One region of the Providencia stuartii genome, then DNA from elsewhere that is predicted to be linked to it. Evidence: predicted binding sites of a transcription regulator. Region 1 holds the regulator's gene; the other holds the start of a gene.
What was found. Region 1 encodes Fur, which represses iron uptake genes when iron is present. Its sites were predicted from a motif close to ATAATAATGAGAACNACTATCAA; they were not measured.
Positions count from the first base shown of each region.

Region 2: the regulator Fur is predicted to act here: its motif matches at 1,714-1,736, upstream of ftnA (non-heme ferritin).

Region 1 is NZ_CP119546.1:3,139,656-3,143,874, reverse strand. It holds gene P2E05_RS13985 (beta-N-acetylhexosaminidase) at 1-1,366, shown strand, start outside; gene fur (ferric iron uptake transcriptional regulator) at 1,916-2,365, opposite strand; gene fldA (flavodoxin FldA) at 2,534-3,061, opposite strand; gene ybfE (LexA regulated protein) at 3,207-3,500, opposite strand; gene P2E05_RS13965 (type I secretion system permease/ATPase) at 3,671-4,219, opposite strand, start outside.
Region 2 is NZ_CP119546.1:2,129,361-2,133,579, forward strand. It holds gene pabB (aminodeoxychorismate synthase component 1) at 1-296, opposite strand, end outside; gene P2E05_RS09270 (YoaH family protein) at 450-623, shown strand; gene yebF (protein YebF) at 813-1,178, shown strand; gene P2E05_RS09280 (DNA polymerase III subunit theta) at 1,254-1,484, opposite strand; gene ftnA (non-heme ferritin) at 1,863-2,366, shown strand; gene copC (copper homeostasis periplasmic binding protein CopC) at 2,553-2,939, shown strand; gene copD (copper homeostasis membrane protein CopD) at 2,942-3,838, shown strand; gene P2E05_RS09300 (YebY family protein) at 3,880-4,219, shown strand, end outside.

The DNA of each region.
Region 1 (4,219 bases):
TGCCAAAGATCGTAATATTGAGGTCATCCCTGAAATAGATATGCCTGCACATGCCCGTGCCGCCGTTGTTTCAATGGAAGCTCGTTATAACAAATTAAAAGCGGCTGGCAATGAGGCTGCCGCGAGTGAATACCGCTTAGTTGATCCATCGGATACATCAGTAACAACCTCTGTCCAATTCTACGATAAACGCAGTTATTTAAATCCTTGTTTAGATTCCTCTAAAAACTTTGTTAATAAAGTGGTCAGTGAGGTTATGCAAATGCACAAGGAGGCGGGGGTTCCATTAAAAACATGGCACTTTGGTGGTGATGAAGCGAAAAATATTCGTTTAGGTGCGGGTTTCCAAGATAAAGCAGGCAATATCGAACCGGGCAAAGGCATAATCGATAAACAAATAGAAGATAAGCCATGGGCGAAATCGGAAGCGTGTCAGGCATTGATCAAGCGAGGTGATGTGAGTGACTTTGATCATCTCTCCAGCCATTTTGCTAAACAAGTGAGTGAAAGTTTACAGCAAAAAGGGGTGACAACAATGCAAGCTTGGCAGGATGGTTTGAAAGATGCTTCTAGTGCAAACGATTTTGCAACGGATAATGTCAGGGTTAACTTCTGGGATACACTGTATTGGGGAGGATTCGATTCGGCGAATGATTGGGCTAATAAAGGTTATCAAGTGGTCATTTCGAACCCTGACTATGTGTATTTAGATATGCCTTATGAAGTCAATCCAAATGAAAGTGGCTATTACTGGGCGACCCGAGCGAGTGACGAACAAAAAATCTTTTCTTTTGCGCCTGATAATTTACCACAAAATGCGGAAACTTCCGTTGATAGGGATGGTAACTCATTTAGTGCGAAAAGTGATAAGCCATGGCCAGGTGTCTATGGTCTTTCTGGACAACTATGGAGCGAAGCTGTAAGGACGGATGATAAGGCGGAATACATGCTATTTCCTCGCATCCTGCCTTTAGCTGAAAGGGCATGGCATAAAGCGCAATGGGAAAATCAGTACCAAATAGGTCGTGAATATATCGGCGGTAAAACCAATTATGTTTCACAGCAAAAACTGGCAGATGATTGGAGCCGTTTTGCGAGTCTCGTTGGTATGAAAGAGTTACCCCGTCTAGATAGAGCAGGGGTGGCTTATCGTATCCCTGTGCCTGGTGCGAAAATTGAAAATGGCCTTTTACTCGCCAATATCAGTTATCCAGGTTTAGTGATTGAATATGCTTTAGCAGATAGCGACCATTGGCAAACGTATTCAGCACAAAAGCCTCCAAAGGTTAAGGGTAATGTAAAAGTACGAGCCAAAAACCCAGCTGGAACAAGAACAAGTCGTGTAGAAACGGTGGTGCAAAAATAACGAGAGACTATGAGGGTGGTGCCAGAGCGTACCACCTTTTTAAATGCTAGGTTTAACCGCCTATTACAGTACTCGTGTATGTTTAATAGATGATGATTGCCAAGAAATTAACGCTTTCAGCTTCAATAGACACCGCTTTTTTCTATATCCAGACGACATGTATTTTGAGGAGACTCAGTAATCTCGTCATTGGCACTTAGGTGCTTTATCTTTTCTAATACACCTTTCCCTGACAATCGCAGCATCAGGTTCATCGTAAACTGTTAGCTATTTATAGTTAGCTGAGTTTATAGATACAATATAATGATGCGACTGTTTGATTAACGTCTGTTTTGTCATGAGATCGATGATTGGAAAATAGAAGGATGGGAGAGATGATGACTCAGGATGTTTTTCTTGATAAATAAGGCAAGCTGACGCAAGACATGCGTCAGTATTTAGCGATAAACAAAAGAAAACCCCATGTGATTCATGAGGTTTATCAGTATATATAAGGAGCTAAATACGTTCCTTTTTATGAATTATGTTAATGGTTTTTCAACCATTAAATTACTCTTTTGCTTCGTGAGCATCCGCATTTTCGCGGCAATCGCCATCAGCACAGTGACCATATAGGTACAAGCTGTGGTTAGAGAGTTTAATACCATGGCGTGCAGCAATATTGGTCTGACGTTCTTCAATGGATTTATCAGAGAATTCGATAACTTTACCACAATCTAAACAAATCAGATGATCGTGGTGGTGCTGTTGAGTCAGTTCAAAAACGGATTTACCGCCTTCAAAGTTATGACGTGTGACAATGCCAGCATCATCAAATTGGTTCAATACGCGGTATACCGTAGCCAGACCGATCTCTTCGCCCATATCAATGAGTTTTTTATAGAGATCTTCCGCACTGACGTGATGGCACTCAGGCTCCTGAAGTACTTCCAATATCTTTAATCTTGGAAGAGTGACTTTGAGTCCAGCATTCTTCAATGCTTTGTTGTTGTCTGTCATGCGGGTTTGTCCTGTATCTTAAATCATAAATTTAACAATAATGAGACATTTTTAACATAAGCTCAGTTGTCATCGAAACTGATTTACAATTATAGGCATGGAAATAAAAAATAGAAACCATGCTCTGTCTCATTATTATAATAGTTTCATTTTATTTCTATCGTCAGCTTAGCCCAAAATTTCGGCTAGAGACATCTCTTCTGAAATTTGTTGTACCCATGCATCAACGCGTTCTTCAGTCAGCTCAGGCTGGCGGTCTTCATCAATAGCAAGGCCGATAAAGTGATTATCATCTGCCATACCTTTAGACACTTCAAAATGGTAGCCATCTGTAGGCCAATGACCGACAATGACAGCGCCACGTGGTTCAATAATATCGCGAATGGTCCCCATTGCATCACAGAAGTATTCTGCGTAGTCTTCTTGGTCACCACAGCCAAATAGCGCGACAAGTTTGCCATCAAAATCAATTTCTTCGAGGGTTGGGAAAAAGTCATCCCAATCACATTGAGCTTCGCCGTAATACCAAGTTGGGATACCGAGAAGTAGAATATCGAATGCTTCAATATCTTCTTTGCTGCATTTAGCAATATCATGAACTTCCGCGTTCTCACTGCCTAATCTCTTTTGGATCATCTTGGCAATATTTTCTGTATTACCAGTGTCACTACCGAAGAAAATGCCTATGACTGCCATAAAGTGAATAACCTCTTGTTTTTCCAATCTGGTTTGTTCAAGCCAGATAGGGCTAAATTTGAACTAAAATAACGAGAATTTTGGCCCTATTTTGGCGAAAAAGCGTGAATAAATCTGTCGAATTTGTGTGATTTAGAAGAGGAAATCATTCACCAGAAGGCTCGTAGACCAGTGCTAGTTGTGACATCAACATTTCTTCTATTAGCTCACTACGGCTCATGTTTTTTTCATCAGCCAATTGATTCAATATGGCCACTGCATCTTCATTGAGTTTTAATTCGACGCGGCGTAGTCCTTTGACCTTATCACGCTTAAGTTGGTTTCGTTTGTTAATTCTTAATTGTTCATCCCGCGATAGCGGACTTGTTTTAGGTCGCCCAGGCCTGCGTTCCTCAGCGAACAAATCAAGGGTAGTGCGATCAGTTTGTTCTTTTGCCATATTTTTTTAATGCTAAAGGGCGTGTACCAATAATCCAGCGCGCAATGATACCCTAGCTGACTCCCTTGTACCATAGCGTATATGGAGCGAAAGTTATTGATAGTAAAAAAAAGAATGATTTGCTTGAAAAAGCACCAATCTAGATTCTATTGGTGCTAATTAAGCACAATTTACTGGGTCTGCTGCCGCCACAGATGGGCATAAACGCCATTTTTCTGTAGTAAATTTGGGTGGGTATCGATTTCGGCAATTTCGCCATTGCGAATAACACAAATCCTATCGGCATACTGAATCGTGTTTAAGCGATGTGCGATACTGATGACTGTCCTTCCTTTAGTAATAAGTGGCATATTCTTCATGATTGCGGCCTCTGAGTCATAATCTAACGCCGATGTGGCTTCATCAAGGATCAGAATATCGGGTTTTGTTAACAGTGCTCTAGCGAGTGCGATACGTTGACGTTGTCCCCCTGATAGATTAAGCCCGCGTTCAGACACAGGATAATTAAAATTATCGGGTAGTGACATGATAAAATCATAGGCACCGGCGAGAGTGGCAGCTTCAATCACCTCTTCATGGCTCGCTTGGGGGTGACTCAAACGAATGTTTTCCTCAATAGTACCGACAAATAGCTGGCTTTCTTGTAGTACTACACTCATGCGACGTCGCAACGCGATGGTATCACTGACAGCTAGGTCCATACCGTCAACGATAACTTG
Region 2 (4,219 bases), 1.0 Mb from region 1:
AAAGGGAGCGAATCGTCACGAGCGTGTTTAGGTGTGAATTGTTCAATGGATTGTTGGAGTAATTTAAACGGGTCGTCACTCGAAACTTCGACAGTTTGTAAGTGGGTTTTGGTCGTTTTATCCCCCTCGGTGATGAGCGTTGCAATAGGATCAGCAACGATAATATCGTATCGATTATGTGGATGATCCGCATTGCCTGAATGCAGGAGCATGGACCAAGGTTGATGAGCTAGTGGAGCAAAGTAATCAATAGCTGCATCAGGATGATAAGGAAGTTGTATTTTATTGATAACCATTTGTCTATACTAATCTAAAAATCCACAAAAAGAATTACTGTCCAGATTAGCATATATCTTATCTTAAACAGCTAACAGCTGTTAAAATTAGGCTAAAATTTTTTATTTTCACCTAAATCACTTAATGATTAACCAGTAAGAAGAGAGGTAAAGATGTTTTCAGGCATGCCTGCACTCAATCATCAAGAACAACAGGAAGCTGTTGAACGCATTCATCAACTAATGGCAGATGGAATGAGCAGTGGGGAAGCGATCGCACTGGTCGCACAAGAAATTCGTGAGAAGCATAAAGATAAAGAGCAGATTCATGCTCGGTTTGAAGAATAAAATAAATATGAGTAAAACAAACTATTAACATTTATGCTAAAATCTGATACATATTAGTTAAGTCATACCATTTCTGGCAGTTTATAAATATTTCGACTATTTTAGTTAGATGAGATAAATGTCGTAAAAAATTAACTATGGTCACTGAACTAATTTGTTACCTAACATTTTATAGGGATCGGAGGAAGCATGAAGGCTGGAAAAAAAATCGGTTTTGCTTTAGGTAGCTGTGCATTGTTGTTCAGTTCAATTGCATTCAGCGCTAATCAAGAAGAAGGCAAAGCAGCCCCCTTTATTAGCTGTGAAAAATTAGCAGAGCCTCAAATCGCTGCACAAGTTAAAAATGATTTTATGAACAATCGTCTACCTCGTTGGGGAGATGAAAAGGCATTGGTGGGTAAAAAAGCAGTTGCTTGGGTGAATAATCAAGAAGTGACTAAAACGGCGACAGGTTATCAAGTGCCGTTAACGGTAAGAGGATCTAAACAGGATTTACATTATAACGTGGTAGTTGATTGTGAAAAATCCACGATCACTTATAACTCTACAAAATAATCCTCAATATATTATTTAAGTATTGATAGGAAAGGGAGGCATTTAGCTTCCCTTTTTTATGACGCTTGATAACGTCTAACGATTTTTAGGCTCGTATGGAAGACGAGAAAAATGTTGTGAGAGTTGACGATAGTGGATCAACCTTTCCCTAAAATAGTTTCGAAGATGTTCAGGTTGTTCTTGTTCAACGGCTTCTGCAATGACGGCGATATTATAACGCTCTTTAAAGGCAACTCCGGAAGCTTGAAGATCTACGTTGATTTTATCCATTTCGTCTTTAGGTAATAATGCAAGATTATAGCTCATATCCACTCTCAATCACTTCATTGTAGAGAGGATAGTGTAGCAATTTATGGATAAAAATCACTAGATTCATGATGTTTGAAGAGATATAAATAATTTAATACTTTTTATAAAAAAGAGAATTTTGCATATAAAACACGTAATAAATTAATCAATAACCATAATGATATAATGTGTTTTTAAATAAGAATAATTCTTGTTCCTCATGAGAAATAATGAAATGACATGAATAAAGATAATGAGATTGATTATTGTTAATCTTACGTAAAGTTATTAATTATCAGTAGATTATATTTTTATGTTTTATTATTGTTTTAGGGTTTTAATTATTTTTATTATATGCATAATAATGGAATTAATCTTAACAGCTAAGGAAAGAATATGTTAACAAATGATATGATCAATAAATTGAATGAGCAGTTAAATCTTGAGTTTTATTCTGCTAATTTATATTTACAAATGAGTGCATGGTGTAGCGATAAAGGCTTTGAAGGTGCTGCGGCGTTTTTAAAAGCGCATTCTCAAGAAGAAATGGAACATATGCAGCGTTTATTTGACTACTTAAGTGATACAGGTGCATTACCGAAGTTAGGTCAAATTGCAGCTCCACCGGTTGATTTCAAATCTATTGCTGATGTATTTACACAAACTTATCAGCACGAACAGCAGATTACAGCAGAAATTAATAAGTTGGCGCATTTAGCGATGACTACGCAAGATTATTCTACGTTTAATTTCTTACAGTGGTATGTTGCAGAGCAGCATGAAGAAGAGAAATTATTTAAATCCATTCTGGATAAACTGGATATGGTGGGTGAAAGTGGCAAAGCGCTATTCTTATTGGATAAAGATCTAAAAAATATGTCTGCCGCTGCACACGTTTAATATAAAACATCAATAGGCTTATGAATCGTAGTGATTAATTTCAACATTCATGAGCCTTTTTCTTTTCATTTTGTGTCAATAATCACACCTTAAACAGCTAAATCGATTTTTTTGGCGATAAAGCGTATTTCTTCCGTATAATGGTTGGCAATAAATCTAAATTCACCTGCAAATTAAGGGGTTACTATGCCAATCTATCAACTCAAATCATCGTGGCGCAAATTAAGTGCGGTTGCTGTACTGTTTTTAGGCATGTCATTTCAACAGGCATTTGCGCATGCGCATTTAAAAGATCAACTTCCAGCAGAGGGCGCTTCAGTAGAACAAGCTCCAGAGTCAATTACCCTAAACTTCTCTGAAGGTATTGAGATCAACTTTACTAAGGTAAAAGTGACGGGGCCTGATAATAGTGTAGTGAAAACAGGTAAACCGGCATTAGACCCAAGTAATGATACCAAGGTTATCGTACCTATCGAAAGCAACCTTGCGACCGGTAAGTATGATGTTAATTGGAGTGTTGTTTCTGTCGATGGACATAAAACAAAGGGTGAATATAGCTTTACTGTGAAATAATCATGTCTCTAGAGGCATTTTATACAGTCATACGCTTTTCCCATTTTGTCGCTGCGATGTTGATGTGTGGTATGTCAATATTCGCGGCTGTTCTCAGTGTTGGCGCTTTTCGTCAGGTTCTTCGTCAGCTCCTTAATCGTGCGATTATCTTTAGTGCAGTCATCACGGCACTTACTGCTTTTGCGTGGATGTCTGCTCAAGCTGGGTTAATGGGAGATGGCTGGGAAGATACACTTGATATTGATATTTGGAAGAGCGTTTTTAGTACAACATTCGGTCAAGTATGGCGTTGGGAATTACTCTTTTCCTTAATGACGCTTGTCGTTGTTTTTATTCGTTCACAAAATCTTCGTTTATACCTGCTGTTAATACTTTCGATTATTCTACTCGGATTACATGCTCTTATTGGTCATGCAGCGATGCATGATGGTTTAATAGGGGGCCTACATCGTTTGAATCAATTCATTCATCTTATCAGCTCAGCCTATTGGTTTGGTGGTTTGTGGCCATTCCTGATTTGCATTCAATTTTTACGTGATAAAAATGAATTAGCTACAGGCTTAGATAAGCAAATATTTGTTAGTTTGATTCGTTTCTCACGTGCAGGACATGTTGCTGTGGTATTGGTATTAATGACAGGGATCATGAGTTCGATAACATTATTGCCAAATTGGCCGTTAAGCTATTCTGGCTCAGAATATCAATCTTGGCTTTGGTTAAAAATTGGTTTAGTCGCGTTAATGGTCCTACTCGCCTTGATTAATCGTTATATACTGGTGCCGACGATCAAAAGAAAAGGGCGATTACAATATTTGATTGTTAATAGCTGGATTGAATTGTTGTTAGGAAGTGTGGCCATTTTGGCTGTCGCTATTTTTGCAACTTATCAGCCGGTATAATAATACGATAATGAATTTGATGTTCTAACAAGGTAATTTTCATGAAACTGAAATTAGCGCTTTATTCTATGTTGTTGGTAAGTACCACTTTTAGTGTGGCAGCTGCCCCTATCGAGACCGTGAGTAAAAAGCAATTTGGTGATGATTGGCCATTTACCCGTGAAGAGGTGATGCTAGAGTGCCGAGGCAATGGGGCACTTATTGTGATCAATCCAGCGACACTAATGCAATACCCACTTAATGATGTCGCGGATAGCCAGATGAAGAATAAAGAGATAAAAGCTCAACCAATTGATGTGCTATTAAAGCCCATTGATACACAGAAAACCACCGAAGAGCGTATTCAACCGCTTAAGTTAGCAGCAGAGAAGCTGTGCAACA